DNA from 2 places in the Faecalicoccus sp. LCP19S3_E2 genome. Region 1 is predicted to be linked to the other one. Evidence: riboswitches for the same ligand, from Rfam matches in the RefSeq annotation. Region 1 holds a riboswitch; the other holds the start of a gene.

Region 1 (11,145 bases):
CATTTTCTAAATGATATATGCTATATTGATTTCTAATGTATCTGTATCGATTGTAGAATACTTGGTCTTAATGAAGCTTCTACCCCTAATAAGTCCATAGCTTCTTCAATGCTTGAGACAACATGATTTTGAATTAAATTTTGTATATTCTTTATCGAATTTGACAAGATTCCTTCATTTTTTCCTCTTTCCCATACCGCATCGCTAAATGTACACATCCTTCTCATCTCACTTTCTACTTCCTTTTTCAATATTACCATACTTTTTCAATAGGATTTCTTTTCTTTGCTCATATTCTCTTTTCGATATAAACAAAAGCTTGAGATACTCCATCACATTCTTTTCGCCATCCAGTATCTCTTCCATCGTCTTTTCATCACTGGTATTGCCGGGGATACATCACCTGTATCTCTATCAAGTCATAAAAATCTTTAGAGTGTTTCAACTGTCCCAGTATGCACTTTTCTTCAAGCACATACTTATTGATCGTATCATTTTTATATTTCGCATGTTGTAAACAAATCCAAAGAGTAATTATTTTTTGTATGTTGTCAAAGTCATCTTCCCTGAAACCTTCCGGATCATTTCTTTGTCGTCCCACCATTCTTGCACCATAGTAAAAGGCTCGATGAAACAGATCATAGGCACCGGGATCCATTCCCTGTGGCTCAATATTGATCCACAAAAATTGATTGTTCAAAGGATTTCGAACCTTATACAACAGGTCATAACGTACCATGCTTCCGGCCACACTTTGATCTTCCACGTTTCGGCTGATCATCTTTTCATGGGGTTGTTCTTCATCCAGCAGATCCTGTATCTCTTCCAGGCTCATATCCTTACATTCTTCCAGACAGCACTGAAAAAGATAAGCCAATATCGGTTTAAACGATAGGATTTTCTTACACTGCTCGTCATACAGACGTTTCTGTTTCTGGATCACATGTTCCAGTTCATAATTTTCTACCATTTTGAATATCCTCCTTATTTCTAATATTAATTACGTAAAAACAACCAAAAAGGTATGAAAAAAAGTTATAAAAAAAGTAAGTGAGAACTAATTTATAAAACTCACTTACTTTTTTCTTAATAAATTTTATAGAGCGAAAACATGGAATAAAAGTGTTCTAAAAAACTTTAAGATTTTAATCTATGATTTTTCAGAAATCTCTTTTATCCATAAGAAAAAAACAGCCATGATTGACTGTTTTGTGTTCTATTATAAGGATCGTAATGCTTGTACTAAAGCGGTTTTATCGGTTGCCTTTTGATCCTTTTGTTTGATGACTCTGGCTGGAGTTCCGGCTACGACCACATTTTCCGGTACATCTTCTATGACAACAGCACCGGCTGCCACTACTGAACCTTTCCCGATATGTACGCCTTCGATCACAACCGCATTGGCACCGATCAATACATCGTCATCAACGATAACCGGTGTAGCACTGGCTGGTTCGACAACACCGGCCAACACAGCTCCGGCTCCGATATGACAATTCTTTCCAACCGTAGCTCGACCGCCAAGTACAGCGCCCATATCGATCATTGTATTGTCACCAATTACAGCTCCAATATTGATGATGGCCCCCATCATAATAACCGCATTGTTTCCAATTTCTACCTGATCACGAATAATAGCCCCGGGTTCAATTCTAGCTTGTATGTTCTTTAAATCCAACAAAGGAACAGCACTGTTGTGACAATCGTTTTCAATCACATAGTCCAGTTCCGGATACGAGCCCAAAACGGGTTTAATATCTTTCCAATCTCCGTAAACGATATTGCCAAAGACTCTACAATTGTTCCAGTAAATATCTTTATCACTGTTAAAGATTACTTTGACTGGTGTTTTCTTTTCGGCATTGTGTATAAAATCAATAATTTCCTGCGCTTCCATACTTCTATCCTTTCATCATATCTTCCATCGTGTACCAGCCTGCTTTTTTATCTGATACATACATAGCTGCTTTGATAACACCATTGACAAAAATTTGACGGCTGGTTGCCTGGTGGGTAAACTCCAACACTTCATCCTGCCCTAAATATAAAACAGAGTGTTCACCGGCTAAAGTTCCTCCACGAACCGCATGAATACCAATTTCTTTTTGACGGGCACCTACCATCCCAACGCGACCAAACTGATGTGTATAAGCATTTTGTGGATCGATTGCCTCTAAAAGCTGTAAGGCAGTCCCACTTGGAGCATCTTTTTTTTGATTGTGGTGTTTTTCAATAATCTCCATATCAAAATCAGCTTCTAAAAGCGGCGTGATTTCTTTGATTACCTTGGTCAAAACCGCAATCCCAATAGAATAATTGGCAGAGTAGAAAACCACATTTTGTTTGGATGCTGCTTTTAGTTTTTCTTTATCTTCATCGTTTAAACCAGTCGTACCATAAACCAGGGCAGCATGTGTTTTCTGCACATAGTCAATGACCCAATCTAAATTATCACGATGACTGAAATCAATCACCAGATCGACCGTTTGGCTCAATAAAATTTCCTTATCGGTAATATCAAAGAGTCCGACTACCTGCATTCCTTTAGCTTGGGCTGTTTGTGCCAATAAAGTTCCCATCTTTCCTTTTCCAATAATGGCTACTCGCATAAACCAGCCTCCTTAAGTGCCTTGTGTAAACGTTTCTGGTTTTCCGGCGCCATTTCACAAAGCGGCAAACGATAACCGCCCACCGACATATTCATTAAACGCATCGCCTCTTTGACCGGAATCGGATTGACTTCACAGAATAAGGCATGAATGACATCCAGATACTTTAACTGCAGCTGCAGACTTTCTTTGACTTTTCCTTCATGGAACAAAGAAACCATATCGTGTGTCTGTTTAGGCAAAATGTTACTTAAAACACTGATGACTCCACTGGCACCAATAGATAGTAAGCTGGTGATCATATCGTCATTGCCGGAATACATCGCAAAATCATCACTTAGATAACGAGCGATTGAAGTCGCATAAGAAATATTTCCACTGGCTTCTTTAATTCCGCAAATATTTGGATGCTTACTTAATACTTTGACAACTTCTTCGGAAATCGAACAACCGGTTCTTCCCGGAATGTTATAGAGGATGACCGGACAATCGACCGCATCCGCGCAAACAGTAAAATGTCGAATCATCCCTTGTGTGTTTGCCTTGTTGTAGTAGGGAGAAATCAACAATAACGCATCGGCTCCCATCTTTGAATATTTGATACTTTTTTCTAACTGTGTCTGTGTGCTGTTGGAACCGGCTCCGACGATAACCGGAATTCTTCCATTGACCTTTTCAATGGTAAAAAGAGCCACCTCATCATCTTCTTCATGCGTCATGGTCGTACTTTCTCCGGTCGTGCCCAAAACCAGAATGCCATCCGTACCATTTTTGATCTGATATTCGATTGTTTGTTCCAATCGTTTAAAATCAACGCTTTCATCTTCTTTAAACGGTGTGACCATCGCCACAATACTACCCTTAATTGGTTTCATAGACATATTCTCCTTTCGCAATGCACTGTGCATTTCCTGTCATATATACATCCCCGTTTGTATCAATATGAATTTTTAAACGCCCTTTCGGAAGCAGGACTTCCACACTATCTTTACATTTGCCTAATTGATAAGCACAAACCACACTGGCGCAGGCCCCTGTTCCACACGCTAACGTCATGCCGCATCCTCGCTCATAGGTCTGCATCTGTATATGAGTTGGATCGATACACTGGACAAAATTGACATTGGTTTGTAATGAAAACATCGGATCTTCACAAATGATCTTTCCATCCTTTCGCATCCACTCTTCATTCAATTCATCGACAAAGACAACTGTATGGATCGTACTTTGAAAAAGTGTATGTAATCGGTAGTGCCGATCTTCAATGGTGTACAAGTCATCCCAGATTCTTTTCGAGGTACCGGTAAGGCTTAGATCATCAAACTCGGGCTTGGACATATTCACCTGAAAGGTCTGATCATCTAAAACACGAATGATCTTATCACCAGCCAATGTTGTTACCACAAACTCTTTTTTATGAACGATGCCTTCATCAATACAGAACTGTGAAAAACAGCGTATCCCGTTTCCACACATCGGTGCCCGAGATCCATCCTGGTTATAATACAACATCTCCAGCGGTTCTTTTCGGACAACGATAAATCCATCGGCGCCGATCCCCGTATGTCGATCACAGCTTTGTACGATCAAATCTTGTAACAGCTCCGGATAAATTTCTTCTTCCTGTACGATGATAAAATCATTTCCACATCCATGATATTTTCTAAACGGGATCTTCATCACACACATCCCCTCTCAAAAGCTCTTGCAGCGTTTCTCGTTTTACAACCAGGCGACTGTTCCCTTCTTTGACAAAAACAACGGCCGGACGTAAATTTCGATTGTAGTTATTAAACATACTGAAACCATAAGCACCGGTCGAATAGACCATCAAAAGATCACCGCTGTCACAAGGTGGCAAGGCAATGGAATCGATCAAGATATCTCCTGATTCACAACACTTTCCGGCTACACAAACTATTTCGGTTCTCTTTTGATCCATATGATTGACAATATCGGCCTCATACTTTGCCTGATATAAGCTGGGACGAATATTATCAGACATACCGCCATCTACAAATACATATTTTTTATGTGGTGTCTTTTTGATAAAACCGACTGTATATAAAGTCGATCCCGCTTCGGCAACGATACTTCGTCCCGGTTCGATTAAGATTTTCTGAATGTTTGTATGATACAATTCCTGCATCTTCTGACAGGTTTCCAAAATCACAGAACTGAAAACGGAAATCGGAATCGGTTGATCTTCATCGGTATAATGTACGGCAAAGCCACCACCTAAATTCAAAGTATAACATAAAATACCCTTTTTCTGCATTGTATCGATTAAAGAAAACATCGTTTCGATTTCTTTGACAAAAGCTTCTTTTTCAAAGATTTGCGATCCAATATGTGCATGAAATCCATCAAAGACAATATGATTCGATTGTTTCAGTGTTTGGATCAGATCTACAATTTGCGATATCGATTCTAAATGAATGCCAAATTTGGAATCTATATTGGCCGTTTGAATATAAGCATGCGTATGGGCTTCAATACAAGGATTGATTCGTAATAAAACATGCAGAACATAATCTCTTGTTTTCATCTCTTCCACCAATAAATACGCTTCCTGTAAATTGTCGACAATAAACGTTTGAACATGATTATCCAGCGCATATTGAATCTCTTCCAAAGTCTTATTGTTGCCATGAAAATAGATGCGATCAGGTGATATACCGGCTTTTAATGCGGTAAACAGCTCTCCCATTGACACAACATCAACACTGAGTCCCTGATTTTTAACTAGACGAAGCATTTCTATACAGCTAAATGCCTTGGACGCATAAAGCACTTCGGTATCAAAGGCATCGCAGCTAAAATATTGACTATATTGCCTGCATTGATGAAGCAGTTTTTCTTCATCATATACATAGAGCGGTGTTCCATATCTTTCTTTTAATTCGGTAACCGGAACTCCGCCAATCTTTAAAACGGCATCCATACTCAAGCCCTCCTATGAAAAAAGACAGGATAGACTATCCTGTCGGTACGATCAAAATCGTGCGATAGCCCTCCTACATCCGTAGACAGTCCGATAAATATTCTTTATCGGCCCACTGTTTGTTCATGCCTGAAAAAACAGTTCGGCAAAGTTGCCCCCAAAATGGATCAAATGCCTGCCGGCTTTCCATTTTTTCATCGTCTTTGCGCCTCTATCATGAAAGAATTATACATAATATGAAAGAAAATGTAAATAGTTTTTGAAAATTTTCAAATTTTTCGATAAAATAACTCTATGTTAGAAAAAGTGAGAAAATATAGAAGGGATCTTCATCAGATTCCTGAGTTAGAACTTGTACTGCCCAAGACCAAGCAATATATCCTGCAAGCTTTAGATGGGCTGGATTGCCAGATCGAATCACCGATTGAAAGTGCTGTTGTAGCCTATTTTGACAACCAAAAGCCAATTACGATTGCATTTCGCAGTGATATGGATGCTCTTCCTGTTAAAGAGATGACAGAGGTTCCTTTTAAAAGCGGACATGAAGGATGTATGCATGCTTGTGGACATGATGGCCATATGGCCTTGTTGCTGGGATTTGCCCAGGAACTCAATACCTTTTATAAAGAGCTTTCCTGTAATGTACTGTTGATCTTTCAACCCGGAGAAGAATCACCCGGCGGTGCCAAGCTTTTGTGTCAACAAGGTATCTTAGAAAAATATAAAGTCAAAGAAATCTATGGCACACACCTTTGGCCCTTTCTTCCTGCCGGTCAGATTGCCACGATCCCGGGGCCTATGATGGCAAGAAGCAGTGAGGTAAACATCGATATTTTCGGAAAGACCAGTCATGCGGCCAAATATAAAGAAGGAATCGACGCTCTGGAAATCGGTGCCCGTTATCTTCTAGACCTCTATCAAATGGAATCCCAGATTGATCCAAAGTATGCCCGATTACTTCGCTTTGGAAGAATAGAAAGCGGAACAGTACGAAATGTAGTCAGTGATCATTGTCATTTAGAAGGTACGATGCGCTCCTTAGATGAGGATATCTACCAATATCTAAAGGAACAGCTATATAGTTGTGCAAAAGCATATCAAGAAGCTAGATTCGAGTTTTCCATCAGTGAGGGCTATCCTGTCGTATTCAATGATAAAAAGCTTGTACGAAAGGTACATACGATTCTGGATTCTCTATCGATTTTAGATACTCATGAAATGATTTCCGAGGACTTCAGCTGGTATCAACAATATGTACCGGGCGTCTTCTTCTTTTTAGGCACAGGAACAAATATTCCCCTTCACAATTCACATTTTGATTTTGATGAAGAAATCTTATTGCAGGGGATCCAGGCATATATTCAAATTGCCAAAAACGCATAAAAGAGCACATCGTGCTCTTTTATTGTGGTTTTGAATTAATGATCAATGCCATAAAGACTAGATCTTCACTTCCCGGATTCGAAATAGAATGTCCCTTTCCATCCGGACAATACAAATGTTCACCCGGTAAAAGCGTTACTTCTCTTTCCTGATTATCGTTGACAAGCGCTTTCCCTTTAAGGATATAATAATCCTCACCATTTCCGATATGTGTATGATATCCGATAGAGCATCCAGGCTTTAATGTAACCTGGGCATACATCTTGTTCATACCTTTCATTTCTTCACTGGTTAGAATGTGTTCAAAATGAACCGTACCATTCCCGTTTTGAACATTCGTTCGATCTTCTGGTGTTAACTTCAAGCTTTTTCTCCCTTCATCAATAAGACCATGACGGCCTTTTGTGCATGTAAGCGATTTTCGGCTTCTTCAAAGATTTCATCGGCATGATCCTCAAAGACTTTTTCTGTGATTTCCTGACCACGATAAGCCGGCAAACAATGTTGAACCATGGCTTGTGGCTTGGCCAATGCCATTAAATCATCATCAACCGTATAGCCCTGAAACGCCTTTTGGCGAATTTCCTTTTCTTCTTCCATTCCCATGCTGGCCCAGGTATCGGTAATCACAACATCCGCATCTTTGATGGCTTCTTTAGGCTCGGATGTCCAGCTAAATGTCGCATAGTCTTTGGCAAAATCCATCACTTTGGCATCCGGTTTATAATCAACCGGTGTTGCCACACTGACCTTCATACCGACAAGCAACCCTCCGACGATCAAAGAATTCGCCATATTATCGCCATCACCAATATAACACATTTTTAATCCTTCCAGTATTCCATAACGCTCACGAATCGTCATGAGATCAGCCAGTACCTGGCAAGGATGGCTGTAATCAGTCAAGCCATTGATGACAGGGATGCTTCCATATTTTGCCAGATCTTCTACTTCTTTTTGGTCAAAGGTTCGAATCATGATCATATCCAAATACCGGGAAAGAACACGGGCCGTATCTTGCACCGGCTCTCCTCGTCCGATCTGTAAATCACGACTTGACAAAAACAAAGGCTGTCCACCCAACTGATAAATACCGGTTTCAAAGGAAACACGTGTCCGGGTACTTGATTTTTGGAAGATCAGACCTACACTTTTGCCTTCCAGATGCCGATGTGGAATCTGATGTTTTCTTTCATATTTTAACTGATCGGCCAAATCCAAAATCTGAAGGATCTCTTCTTTGTTCAAATCTTGCATTGTAAGTAAATGTTTCATGAAAATACCTCCTGAAATGCCTGAATCACCTGATCCAGTTCTTCTTTAGAAATGATCAATGGTGGCAAAAGACGAATGGCCTGTGATCCTGCTGTTAAGACAAGTACACCCTTCTTTTGAAGTTTCTTGACAAAACCGGCTCGTTTCTTTTCATCCACAACTACCCCGATCATCAGTCCTATACCACGCACTTCTAAAATATCCGGGCTTTGTATGTTTTGTAGGGCATCCATGAAATACTGTCCTTTTTCTTTCACGCTTTCCAAAAATTCCTTTTGATTAACGATCGATAAAACCATCATAGCTGCTCTTGTACTCATTAAATTCCCACCAAATGTCGAACCATGCATGCCGGCCTGTAAGACGGTTGAACATTTTTCATTGGTCATGATGCCTCCAATCGGAAGGCCGCCGCCTAAGCCTTTAGCCATCGAAACAATATCCGGTTGAATTTCATATTGTTGATAACAGAATAAGCTTCCGGTTCGACCGATTCCGGTTTGCACTTCATCAACAGCTACCAGTACATCCTTTTGATGACAAAGTTTTGTGACTTCCTGCACGAAAGTTTTATCAAGTGGTAATACACCGCCTTCTCCCTGAATCATTTCCATCAAGACAAGGCATACAGAATCGTCCAGCTTTTGTTTGAAATCTTCAATATCATTGGTAATAACATATTCAAAGCCATCCGGAAACGGATAAAAATACTGATGAAATTTATCCTGACCGGTTGCCGTTAATGTCATCATCGTTCTTCCATGAAAAGACTGCACCAGACTTAATACTTTATATCGATGTTGTCCATAGCGATCACTGGAGTATTTACGTGCCAGCTTGATGACACCTTCATTGGCTTCTGCTCCTGAATTGGCAAAGAACACTTTTGACATTCCGGTTGATTCCACTAACTCTTTGGCTACCTGTACCATTGGTTCAGTGTAATACAGATTGGAAGTGTGCATAAGCTTTTGACTTTGATCGTGTAATGCTTCTACCAATGCCGGATGATTATGTCCCAGGCAATTGACACCGATACCGGATGTCATATCGATGTAGCTGCTTCCTTGATCATCATATAACAAACATCCTTGCCCTTTGACCAAAAATAAGTCATTGCGCGCATAGGTCTGCATCACATATTGTTTTTCCAATGTTTTTATCTCTTCTAAATTCATGATGGCCTCCTAATAGAACATCGTACCCACACCTTGATCGCTAAATAACTCAATGAGGATCGAATGTGGGATGCGTCCGTCTTGTATATTGGCAGAATGAATTCCCTGACGTACTGCCTCAACACAACACTGTACTTTAGGAATCATCCCTCCGGAAATAATACCTTCTTTTTCCAGGGATCGTACCTTTGAAACTTGAATCGAAGAAATCAGGCTCTCCGGATCTTCTATATCCTCCATGACACCACTAACATTAGTCAGCAGGATAAACTTCTCAGCCTTTAAGGCAATGGCAATTTTTTCTGCTGCCAGATCGGCATTGATATTGTAGCTTACGTCATCATCATAGCCGGAAGCAATACTGCTTAAAACTGGAATATAGCCTTTATCAAGTAACTCCTGCACTAAAGAAGCATCTACTTTGATGATATCGCCTACATATCCATAATCCGTACGATAAATATCGGTATGGCGTAAAGCTTTAAATATGGAAGCATCCAATCCGGAAAGACCGACCGCTTTTCCGCCGGCTTTTTCTAAAAGGGAGACTAAATCTTTATTGACTTTTCCACATAAGGCCATCTGTACAAATTCCATTGTTTCCGCATCGGTATAGCGAAGGCCATTGATAAATTGTGTTTCTTTACCGACTTTTTCCAATAAATTGGAAATTTCCGGTCCTCCACCATGAACCAAAACCACATGGACACCGACCATGTTTAATAACACGACATCCTGAATGACCGCCATTTTCAGCGCTTCATCGATCATCGCATTTCCGCCATATTTAATAACGATCGTTTTTCCTCTATATTTTTGGATATAAGGCAAGGCCTCTACCAAAACTTGTGCTTGTGTTTCTGGTTTCATGTTCTATAATCTCCATTTATCTTTACATAATCATACGTCAGATCACAACCCCAGCACGTAACAACCTCATCCCCTTGATGCAGATCGATCAAAACTTGAACGGAATCTGTCTGGAGAATTTTTTTGACTTGTTCTTCATCAAAATCCAGGGCTTTCCCACTCTGGCATACTTGAATCTTGCCAAATTTTGAGGCAAATGTCACATCCACGATTTCCGGATCAAAAGCTGCCTGTGAATACCCCATGGCACAAAGAACACGACCCCAGTTGGCATCACTGCCAAACATCGCCGCTTTAAACAATGTACTGGAAGCAACAGATTTGGCAAGCTTTTCGGCCTGTTCTTCGCTTTGGGCATCATACACGGTCACGCTCAACAAGCGGCTGGCACCTTCTCCATCACTGGCAATTTGTATCGCCAGATTTTCCATGACCGTATGTAACGCTTTTTTAAACGTATCAAAGGCTTCACCTTCCGTTTGAATCGGTTTGTTTTTGGCCATGCCATTAGCCAAAACCACACACATATCATTGGTGGAAGTATCTCCATCCACACTGATTCGATTAAAAGTCTTCTTAGTAATTTCCTGTAACGCTTTTTCCAACAAAGAAGATTCGATATCCACATCACTGGTAATAAAAGCTAGCATCGTTCCCATATTTGGATGAATCATGCCAGACCCTTTGCAGATTCCGCCTAAATGAACACGAATTCCGTCCAATTCAAAAGAAACTGCACAGCTTTTTGTTTTAGTGTCTGTTGTCATGATAGCCTGCGCTGCTTCCAATGAATTATTTTCTTTAAGCTCAATCTGCATGGCACCTCGTTCGATAGCTTCGATCGGTAAGGTTTGCCCAATTACACCGGTACTGGCGACAATGACAT
Region 2 (11,145 bases), on a different contig from region 1:
ATAATGCCACGATCTCGGCCACTCAAGAAAGTAAGTTCTTAGCCGACCAGATTCAAGATTTAAAAGGTGTGGATGCTCTCTTTGAAGAACAACAATTCTCCGGTACAGTTAATATCGAAGGAGAGGATCAGACAGTCACTTCACACATCATTGAGGATTTAGATCATTTTGATGCGTTTACCACTTTAAAAACAATGAAGGATGATTCTTTATCTTTAAGCGATCAAGGTGTACTGATTTCTCAGAAGCTTGCCGATAAGTTAAATCTTGAAACAGGAGATGCTTTCCAAATCACCAGTGATGATAAAGATCTGGAAATCAAGGTCAGCGGCATCTTTGAAAACTATGTAGGTCATCATATCTATATGACAAAGGATTACTTCAACACACTCAGTCAAAGTATCGATGTGAATACGATCTACATGATCAAAACAAAGGATCAAAGTGAGAGCTTTGAAAAAGAATTAGGAAATCGATTAATGGAACTTAATGGCGTAGAAAGTGTTACTTTCTATTCATCCTTACAGAAAAACTTTACTGATATGATCAGCAGCATTTCCTTTATCGTTGTGGTATTGGTCATCAGTGCCGCCTTATTAGCCTTTGTGGTATTGTATAACTTAAGTAATGTCAATATCAGCGAAAGAGTCCGCGAAATCGCAACGATCAAAGTCTTAGGTTTCACAAAACGTGAAGTAAACCAGTATGTCAATCGAGAAGGGATCTTATTATCGATCATAGGTGCCCTATTAGGATTATTTATCGGTATCGGCCTTCATCATCTGATCATGAATTTAGCCGAAATGGATGATGTGATGTTTGGTCGAACGATCCTTCCACAATCTTATCTGATCAGTTTTGCGATGACCATGATCTTTACATTGATCATTAACTTCTTTATGTCCTTTAAATTAAAAAAGATTCAAATGGTTGAATCCTTAAAAGCAGTAGAGTAAGGCCCAAAGCCTTACTCTTTTCTATTCCAGTTCGATGACATTTTCACAGATGGACATGATATCCTTCTTGTGCGATACCACAACATAAGTTATTCCGTATTTTTTCGCATACTGATCCAATGCCAAAGCCAGGTTTGTTCCCGTATCTTCATCCAAAGCACTGGTTGGCTCATCCATCAATAAGATTGACGGTTTTCTTAGCAGCATACGCGCAATGGATATCCTCTGCGCCTGTCCACCACTGATCGAACCAGAATCAATGATCTCTTCTTTCTTTTCTGCAGCCAATTCTTCTAACTGACAAACCGATATGACTTCATGAATCTCTTCCAGGGAGTATTCATCTTCTAAGGTTATGTTGTTTATAAGTGTATCATGGAAAATCAATGGCTTTTGATCGACCGTCAAAATGTGTTGATAATAGCTTTCCTCTTTTATTTTCCCTATATCAATTCCATTGGCACAAATCGTCCCTTTTGAGCCATCCAGATAACGCATCATCAAAGAAAGTAAAGTCGATTTTCCACTGCCACTCTTTCCTTTGACTAAAAGGTGTTTACCTGGTTTGATTGTTAAATTGAAATTATGTAACACCTTCTTATCTTCATAAGAGAAAGAAACATCTCGCATTGTAAAGGATGTAATCGTATCGATTTCTTTGTTTGATGTTGACGGTTTTCTTAATAGAACAGTAATTCGTTTGGAAAGTTCAATGGCCGTTAATCGATTCATACGAACTTGGGCCACCTGTCGAATTGGCTCTTGAAGCTGTGAACTTAAGGCATACATACTTAATGCCTGTCCAATGCTCATCCATTGTAGAGATACAAAATAAAGACCTAAAACTAAACTTAAAAAAGGTAAAACCAAAGTCAAAATAATATAAATCGTCATATATTGTGACTGATATAAAGCCGCTTTCTCTTCTCTTTTTTGAAGCTTGTCTTTTAAGAATATGTTCAATCGATTCACAAACAAATTTTGTTTACATAAAGTCAAAATCACACGATGATTTTCTAGTCCCTCCATCAAAATATGACTTAATGTTTCCTTACATCGAAAGACTTTTTGATTCTCTTGGGAGATACATCGACTTAAAAGACCGGTGATCCCAAAACAAACCAGTACAAATACAATTAAAATCAATGCCAATACACCTTGTGTATAAAACATTAACCCTATACAAATAAGTAAGGTAAAGGATTGATAAATAAAGATGACCGGATTTACCGATACAATCTGCGCAAAAGAAACACAGTCATTTTGAAATAAAGAAAATATATTGGCTAAGGAATGTGTATTCCAATATGTAACCGGTTGTGTTAACACTTCGTTAAACATTTCTTTTAGAAACAAATTTTTTGCCCTGACAGGTATCTGATTAAAGAAATACTGGGATATAAAGCCGGTAACCGATAATACAATCAAAAAGATCATAAAGAGGAGTAATTGTTCTAGCGAGAAGTTACTTTCATGATTCTTTGATAAGGCATCTACAAAAGATTGAATCCATACGATCAGTGTATATAAAGAAACAGTGTAAAAGGCCAGAAAGAATGTTGTCAAAACTTGAAATGTTTTAATTTGTTTGATTTTAGCTTTTAATTGAGCATATACATTATTTTTATTTATAGTAAATATTGTTGCCATGAAATCTCTCCTTACAGCTTCACTGTATCAAAGCTTTCAAAAGAATAAAAAAAATTAGACATTTTCTTTTCAAAACGTCTAATTGTTTATGTATTGATTGAATAGTCTATTTTATTAAACTGATAATATCGACTTTTATTTCCGGTTTGTTGGGCAATCCAGAATAGTTCATCTTGTATGATCTTTTGTGCCAATTCAGGTGGATAAAAACATTGGATCACTTTTCGGCACTCAGTCCATAAATATTTTTCTAATTCCTGTAAAGAATCACCTTTATATTTCATTTCATAATATGTCAGTAAAACTTTCATGTCTTTTTCTGTTGTATCCGGTATAGGATGTTTATCCAGCACATAGGATGTAATGGTTTCCATATGATATAAAAAGAGTAAGACCGGTATGTGAAACTGAGGAATGTCTTTAAGTTGAATGAAATACGACCAGGCTTTCGTGTAGTTTTCTTGTTTGTAATAAAAGATACCTGTCACATATAACAATTCATAAGCATGAAAGGAATCCGCTGTCAATTGTTCATTCTTTTGAATCCATTCGCACTGTGTTACAAAATCTTCCGGTTGAATTGCCAGTAGTAAAAAGAGTTTGGCGATCCTAGCCAAATCATGATTCTTTCCCTTTGTGCTCTGCAGTAATTTTTCACATAATACCGATGCATCATAATATTGTTCATTTTTGATCAGTAAGAACAAATACTGACACTGATTGATTTCCGTTTTTAAGGAAAGATACGATACATCTTCTTTATACTGCATATAAGATTCATAGATTTTCCATAATACAAAATAAGAAACGATTTCTTTTAAGTCATCATGTAATAAAGGTAAAAGTTGTTTTGCATACGCTATGTCTTGTTTCTGCTCGATGCATTGAATGGCGCCGCTTAAAACGTATTGATAAACATCTGGGTTTATAATCTGCTCTTTTAATCCTTGGATTTCTTGATCAAACAGACTCCATTCTTGTTCACAAAAAGCATTCCATAAGCCATCCAAGGATATAGGATTCTGTGAATCATAGTCATAAAACAAACCAACTCTTTCCAATAATTGATCATAATATTCACTTTCAGATAAGGGTTCTTTTTGAAGTTTATAATATGTTTGTTTTGAACAAATGCCATCAATTATGGCATCAATGGTGAAATTATTTTGCTTTCGAGAAAATTCAATCACCTTTCCTACATACACTTTTTCTTGATTGGGAATATCGATTCTTCGCATACAAACCCTTTCTAACAGATTAAATGACTCATTTGTTAAACTGTTCATTTATTGTTTATATTATAGGCCGTGAAAATGAAAAAAGCTATGAACTTTCGTTTTTCTACTCATTCATAGCTAATTGTGATTACTTAGTTTTCTGTGATTTCGACGATACGCATCATGTTGGTAGCGCCGTGTCCTTCCGGATAACCGGCTACAACAATGATGAAATCACCATAATGACATCCTTTCATCAAGGCAATGTTTTTAGCCAAATCTACATCGTTTTCACGTGTATTCTGGATATCGCTGAAATATGGCTCTACACCAAAGATTGGAAGCATAGCTCTTTCCGTAACTTCATCGAAACATACACCGATGATTGGAGCTTGTGGTCTAAAGCGTGCTAAACGACGAGCTGTTAGACCACTCTGTGTAAAGGCAATGATGCATTTGATATCCAACGCAATGGATGTATCAGCAGCACTGACACCAATGGCATCGTTCAAAGAATTACGTGAAGTACGAATTCCTTGTTTTAAACGTTGCTGATAAGGAATCATAGGCTCGATCGCATCGGCGATACGGTGCATTGTCTGTACACATTCTACCGGATAATGACCGGCAGCACTTTCTCCTGACAACATGATACAGTCTGTACCATCCATGATCGCATTGGCAACATCACTGGCTTCTGCTCGTGTTGGACGTGGGTTTTCCTGCATACTTTCCAACATATGTGTAGCTGTGACAACTGGTTTACCTAATTCATTGGCAATTGAGATGATCTGTTTCTGATAAATCGGAACCATTTCCAGGCTGACATCAACACCTAAGTCACCACGGGCAACCATGACACCGTCACTGACTTCCAAAATATCACGCAGGTTATCAAAACCTTCCTGGTTTTCGATCTTAGGGAAAATCTGAATGTTGTCTTTTCTTTCAGAAATCAAGATCTTACGAATGGCCAATACATCATCTTTACGGCGTGTAAAGCTGGCTGCGATATAATCCACATCTTGTTTACATCCAAAACGAATATCAGCTTCATCCTTTTCCGAAATGAAAGGCATACTTAATACAACACCTGGCAAGTTACATCCTTTACGGCTCTTTAAGAAGTGAGGGTTTTCAATACGTCCCTGAATCTCATCTTCTGTTACTTCCAGAATCGTCACTTTTAATTTTCCATCATCCATTAAGATGCAGTCACCGGCTTTTACGTCGTGGAAGACTTCCGGACACCGCAGTGTAAACTGTTCATGTGTTCCTTCTACTTCCTTTTTAACGATTTTGACAACGTCACCTTCGTTAAACTGGCAGCCGCCATCTTTAAAATCACCTAAACGAATTTCCGGACCTTTTGTATCCAACAAGATACCAATAGGTTTGTTCAATTCTTTAGATACCTCACGAATCAATTTGATTCGATTGCCGTGTTCTTCATAACTTCCATGAGAGAAGTTCAAACGGGCAATGTTCATACCGGCCAAAACCAGTTTCTTCAAAGTTTCCTTATCTTCACTGGCCGGACCGATCGTACAAATAATTTTTGTCTTCTTGTCACTAATACACATAATTTTTTTCGATTCCTTCCTTTTTTCCTTCTAAACTAATCGTTCAAATAAGTTTTGTAATGGCTTACGAGATTCAGCAGGCATGCTCAGTGCCTTTTCGATCGGGTAAGATACGATCTTATTGTCGCGAATGCAGACACAATGTCCTCCAATGCCCTGCATTAAAAGATCTACTGCTTTTTCTCCCATTTGAGAAGCCAACATACGATCATATGGACATGGTGAACCACCACGCTGAATGTGGCCTAATACAGTTGCCCTTCCTGAAAAACCTGTATTCAATGTCACTTTCTTGGCAAACTGATCGACATCGGTGATCTTCTCGGAAATCACGACAATCGCATGTTTTTTCTTTCGTATAATATCCAAATCGCGTAAGCGATCCAAAACGTCATTTTCATCAAAACCGGTTTCACTGGTCACGATCATATCGGCTCCGGATGCGATTCCTGACCAAAGGGCCAGATCTCCACAACGGTTTCCCATAACTTCAACAATAGAACAGCGATGATGAGAATTTGATGTATCACGCAGTTTATCGATTGCATCGACAACGGTTTCCAATGCCGTATGGAATCCAATCGTGAAATCTGTACAGGTGATATCGTTATCGATCGTACCCGGCAAACCAATACAGTTGATTCCCATTTCTGTCAACGACAAGGCACCACGATACGAACCGTCCCCTCCGATAACAACAACGGCCTCAATGCCTCGTTTGGAAAGCTGATGAATGGCCTTGCGGCGAACTTCCTCATCTTTAAACTCCGGTAAACGGGCCGATCCAAGAATCGTTCCTCCGCGGTTGACAATCTCACGAATCGTTTCGCGAGTCATCGGTTCAATATAGCCCTCTACCATTCCTTTGTATCCATTATAGATACCGAATACTTCAAGGCCACTGTTCAAACCGACTTTTGTGACAGCTCGTATGGCTGCGTTCATCCCCGGCGAGTCTCCTCCTGAGGTTAAAATACCGATTCTTCTAACCATATGTATTCCTCCTAAGAACAATCTTTAACCATTCTATAGCACTTTAAATATAACACAATGCCCGTCGAAAAAGAAGAAAAAAAGCTGTTAAGTTTTTATGAAATTTGGATTGTAACAGAATTGAAAAATGTAACTGTTTTCAAAATGACCAACCACAAAAAAGACCGTTTTTTAACGGTCAAAATAACGTGATAAGAATTGTTTTGTACGCTGGTGCTGCGGTTTTTCAAAAATCTGCTGCGGTGCTCCTTCTTCGGCAATGACTCCTTTGTCCATAAAGATCACACGATCACTGACATCTTTGGCAAACTGCATCTCATGGGTCACAATAGCCATTGTCAAGCCTTCTTTGGCTAGTGTCTGCATAACTTCTAAAACATCGCCAACCATTTCCGGGTCTAACGCAGATGTTGGTTCATCAAACAATAAGACTTCCGGATCCATACATAAAGCACGGGCAATCGCCACACGTTGCTTTTGTCCACCGGATAAACGTGTCGAACTGGCATCGGCAAAATTCTGCATACCGACTTCTTCCAGGTGCTGCATGGCAATTTTTTGTGCTTCTTCTTTCGAACGCTTTAAGACTTTGATCTGGCCGATCATACAATTTTCTAAAACGGTCTTATTCGCAAATAAATTAAAGCTTTGAAAAACCATTCCCACTTTGGAACGATAGGTTGTCAAAGGAAGCCTGCCACTTAAAATATCTGTTCCTTTATATAAGATGTTTCCGCCATCCGGAATCTCCAACAAGTTGATACAGCGAAGAAGCGTACTTTTTCCCGAACCGGAGGATCCGATAATCGTAACCACTTCTCCTTTATTGATTTCAAAGTCGATATCGTTTAAAACTTGAAGATCCCCAAAATGTTTTTTCAAATGTTGTACCTGAATGACTGTTTCCATACAAACCTCCTATGCACAGTTTTCCTTGATTGTTACTGTCTTTGTCTTGTTGATTTTTCTTTCCACAACATTCAGGATCAATGTTGCGATCGTTGTTAAGGCAAGGTACATCACCATTTCCAAAAAGTAAACTTCGGCAAATTTCATGTTACTTCCGGCTACCGAAGAAGACTGGAAGTAAAGCTCTGTTACCTGGATCGCATTTAACATACAGCTGTCTTTGATGTTGACGATCAGCTGATTTCCAATCGTCGGGAAGGTGTTTTTAATGGCTTGCGGAAAAATAATGGAAACCATCGTTTGAAACGTTGTCATCCCCAGGGATTTTGCCGCTTCACTTTGTCCGGCATCGATCGACTGAATACCACCACGAATGATTTCTGCCATATAAGCACCGGTATTAACCGAGATGATGATCAAACCGGCCGAGAAACCTGTCCATCCTAAAATAGGACGAAGCAAGTAGAAAAAGAACAAGGCCTGTACCATCATCGGTGTGCCTCTAAAAAACCAGACATAGAATCCTACGATCCATTTCGCAAGCTTCTTTAAAATCTTAACAGGAAATGAATCCATGGGATCTTCCGGAATTGCACGCAAGGCTCCGGTTATCAATCCCAGGATCAGCCCGACAACCGTACCAACGATTGCGAATAAAAGAGTATTTTGGATACCGTAAGAAAACAAGCTCCAATTCTCTATAAATATTTCATATGCCCTTCCAAAATCGATACTCATGGATCATCAAACCTTCCTATTCTTCGGTTGGTGCGTTTTCAACCGCAGTTTTCATATATTCATTTCTTGTATCTTGACTGATGGAATCTAATGCGTCCTGTACACTCTTGAAGAAATCAGAATCGCGTGTTCCTTCTTTCAATCCAATTGATACGGTCGTATCTACATCAAATCCATGTCCTTCTGCAAACTGTACGATCGCAAGTCCTGGATTGGCGGCTACAACACCTTCGGCAACCGGCATTTCCGCTGTTATACCATCGGCTACTCCATTTTGTAGAGCGGCTACTAATTCTGGATACGTCGCAAGTGGTGTCTGATGATCAACACCTTCGATTTGATCGATAACGGTATCATAGTTGGTGTTTTTCTGTCCGATGACTTTATGACCGGAGAAATCCTGGATATCTGTATAGCCGGCCATTTCACTGTCCGCACGAACGATCATGACCATTCCTTCACTTTCGTAGTAAGGTGTCGTAAAGTCGATTCCTTCTTCACGCTCATCACTGGCTGTCATACCGGCAACGATCGCATCAATTTCTCCAGAATCCAAAGCAGGCTGAAGACCATCCCATGAAATTTTCTTCACTTCTAATTTTTGACCTAATTCATCGGCAATGGCTTGTGACATCATTACATCGTATCCATCACAATATCCTCCACCGCCGCTGATCTCAACGGCAGAGTCGGTTTGGGCATCGGATGTTTGCCAGTTAAATGGCTGATATCCACACTCCATTCCTACGGTAAACGTGTCATCATTGGCACTGTCTGTACCACTTGAACAACCGGCCAAAGCCAATGTTCCAACGGCTAATGCTGCAAGTAATTTTTTCATATCTCTTTTCCTCCTAATTTAGGTTGAAAATAGAAAAGACCATATGTGTTATCCATATGGCCTTGGTTCTTTCGCCTTTAAGATAACCCCTCTTCTTGCGAAGGAGTGCATTGAGTATTTCCCAAAGCCCCAAGAAATGACATTGCCATATCATTTCCTTCGGCGATGATTACCTTTCCTGTATTTCACAGCCCGCCGGCTCCCTACAGTACTCTGACGCATCGCTACCTCTATCTTCAACTAATTTACTTGTATGTGCTCATTATAGGCAGATTAGAAAAGGTTGTCAACCTATTTACTTCCTTTTCTGCACGAACGTCCTTTTAAGTCGTATAAACAATAGATTTCCTATCGTTTACCACTATAAAGAAATATGGAAGAACTGTCCAAAAATACTGTTGGTATCATAGACCATCGGAATATCTGGAAAAATAAAAACCATACGATAAATATAATAGACAATCATACAACCGGCCCACATCCATAGTAACCGCTCTTTCCACTTCCTCTTTTTTTTGATATGGCAATAGAAAATCAACAAGCCAAAGACCATTGTAGGAATTAACATCGCATGATAAAACAAGGAAGCCTGTAGATTTCCCTGAAGCAGATAATATAAACTGGTCGTCATATTACAACCGGGACATGGAATCCCAAAGATTTTTTGGATAGGACAATATACACCGATAAAAAGAAGAAACAGGAGCAATACGAAAACAGCCCCTGTCACCTTGATAATCTTTTTACTCATTTCCGTAACGACAAATATCGTTTAAAGTGCTTTGGCAAATGGCCATGGAAATAATACCTAAGCCTAAGAACGGAAGAACTAACATGATAATACTGTTATCGGAAACTCTATATCCATTATCAAATTCTAGCTCACTTAACACTTTTCCGGCTTTCCAGTAAAAGTAAATACCGTATAAACCGCATGTAATCAATGATAACAGTACGACAATTCCCGGCTCTCCAGGTCCAGATTTATTTTGTGCTCTACAACATTCATTGACATCTCTTGCCAAGGTATATAACCAATAGTAATAATAAATGCTGCATGTCACAATGCTTAAGACAATGGACAATCCAATGCTTCTTTCTGAAATATAGATCGGCTTTTTTGTAAAAGTTTGATGCGCACTCTCCTGTTTAGGTGCTTCCGGCATCACATAAGAAGCAAGTTCTGTATCTTTTAAACGCTTCCAGTCAGCCATCCCAGTTTTCCATACAAACGTATTTCCATAAATTTGATGGGCCTGAATCAAGCCTTTCATCTGTTCCACTGTATAAGGACCATTTTGTTTATTGTTGGCATCGACAAAATACCATTGATCTCCTTCCGGCTTTACATCTGGTGTCGGAAGATATTCTTTTAATTCCGTATCTTTTAACTTCTGCCAGTCAGCCATTCCGGCTTTCCATACCAAAGTTTCTTCTTTGATCTGCGCATCACGAATTCGTTCAATCATCTGCTCCAGTGTAAAAGGTCCAGCCGATTGACTTTCCCTGACATAATACCATTCTTCCGCTTGTGCTTTTTCTTCTTCCGATTCAACCGGTTCTTCCTGAGTGATCGTTTCTTCTTTCGTTTCCTCTACTTCTTCCACGACATCTTGCACCGGTTCTTCCGCTTCTGTTGTTTGATCTTCTTCGATAACTGCTTCTACAACTTCTACCTTTTCTTTTGCGGATGGTGTTTCTTCGACAACATCATCGGTCGGCACAGGCGCACCACATTCCGGACAAAACTTAGCATTTTCCGGAAGACTATTTCCACATTGTTTACATTCCATGTTCACATCTCCTTAAAGTTTATTTTGATTAAACAAATTATACCTTATTTTAACTAAATTACAATCTCGGCCTTGGTTTTGAACGAAGGCAGGCGCAGAAAGCAGATATGACCCAACAAAATCCTAAACTCATTAAAGTTCCGCACATATCCACTATAACATCGTCCATCGTACTGATCCTTCCGATGACCATACTTTGATGAAATTCATCAAATAGCGCATAGCCTAAACAAATCAATAAAGATAAGATGATCTTCCAAAGTCGGGTAATTCCGGCAATAGAAAAAGTTATATACAATAAAAGCGCAAGAAAGAAATACAAACTGAAATGCGCAATATTGCGAATGGTCTGATACCAGTTATCCCCATCCGGAGAAATCGCTTCAATCAAAGATTGAAGTCCATAGTGAAGCTTCTGTCCTATTTCTGTTGAATCCATGTATTCATGAACGTTTTCCTTGATGA

What was found. A riboswitch is a leader RNA that binds a small molecule or an ion and turns the genes downstream of it on or off. The one in region 1 is predicted to bind lysine.
Region 2: another riboswitch for lysine. It lies ahead of ACTQX6_RS10825 (transporter substrate-binding domain-containing protein); the one in region 1 lies ahead of lysA (diaminopimelate decarboxylase).

Annotation. Positions count from the first base shown of each region.
Region 1 is NZ_JBQKEP010000011.1:20,988-32,132, reverse strand. Features, by position in the region: gene ACTQX6_RS09730 (hypothetical protein) at 33-260, opposite strand; gene ACTQX6_RS09725 (hypothetical protein) at 377-970, opposite strand; gene dapD (2,3,4,5-tetrahydropyridine-2,6-dicarboxylate N-acetyltransferase) at 1,220-1,897, opposite strand; gene dapB (4-hydroxy-tetrahydrodipicolinate reductase) at 1,902-2,609, opposite strand; gene dapA (4-hydroxy-tetrahydrodipicolinate synthase) at 2,600-3,484, opposite strand; gene dapF (diaminopimelate epimerase) at 3,471-4,289, opposite strand; gene lysA (diaminopimelate decarboxylase) at 4,273-5,553, opposite strand; lysine riboswitch at 5,611-5,775, opposite strand; gene ACTQX6_RS09695 (M20 metallopeptidase family protein) at 5,848-6,936, shown strand; gene ACTQX6_RS09690 (cupin domain-containing protein) at 6,956-7,300, opposite strand; gene argF (ornithine carbamoyltransferase) at 7,297-8,211, opposite strand; gene ACTQX6_RS09680 (aspartate aminotransferase family protein) at 8,208-9,389, opposite strand; gene argB (acetylglutamate kinase) at 9,399-10,259, opposite strand; gene argJ (bifunctional glutamate N-acetyltransferase/amino-acid acetyltransferase ArgJ) at 10,256-11,145, opposite strand, start outside.
Region 2 is NZ_JBQKEP010000014.1:26,240-37,384, forward strand. Features, by position in the region: gene ACTQX6_RS10790 (FtsX-like permease family protein) at 1-956, shown strand, start outside; gene ACTQX6_RS10795 (ATP-binding cassette domain-containing protein) at 978-2,606, opposite strand; gene ACTQX6_RS10800 (hypothetical protein) at 2,693-3,892, opposite strand; gene pyk (pyruvate kinase) at 3,976-5,406, opposite strand; gene pfkA (6-phosphofructokinase) at 5,437-6,399, opposite strand; gene ACTQX6_RS10815 (amino acid ABC transporter ATP-binding protein) at 6,571-7,308, opposite strand; gene ACTQX6_RS10820 (amino acid ABC transporter permease) at 7,318-8,046, opposite strand; gene ACTQX6_RS10825 (transporter substrate-binding domain-containing protein) at 8,063-8,887, opposite strand; lysine riboswitch at 8,963-9,128, opposite strand; gene ACTQX6_RS10830 (DUF2752 domain-containing protein) at 9,249-9,638, opposite strand; gene ACTQX6_RS10835 (GYF domain-containing protein) at 9,631-10,680, opposite strand; gene ACTQX6_RS10840 (VanZ family protein) at 10,739-11,145, opposite strand, start outside.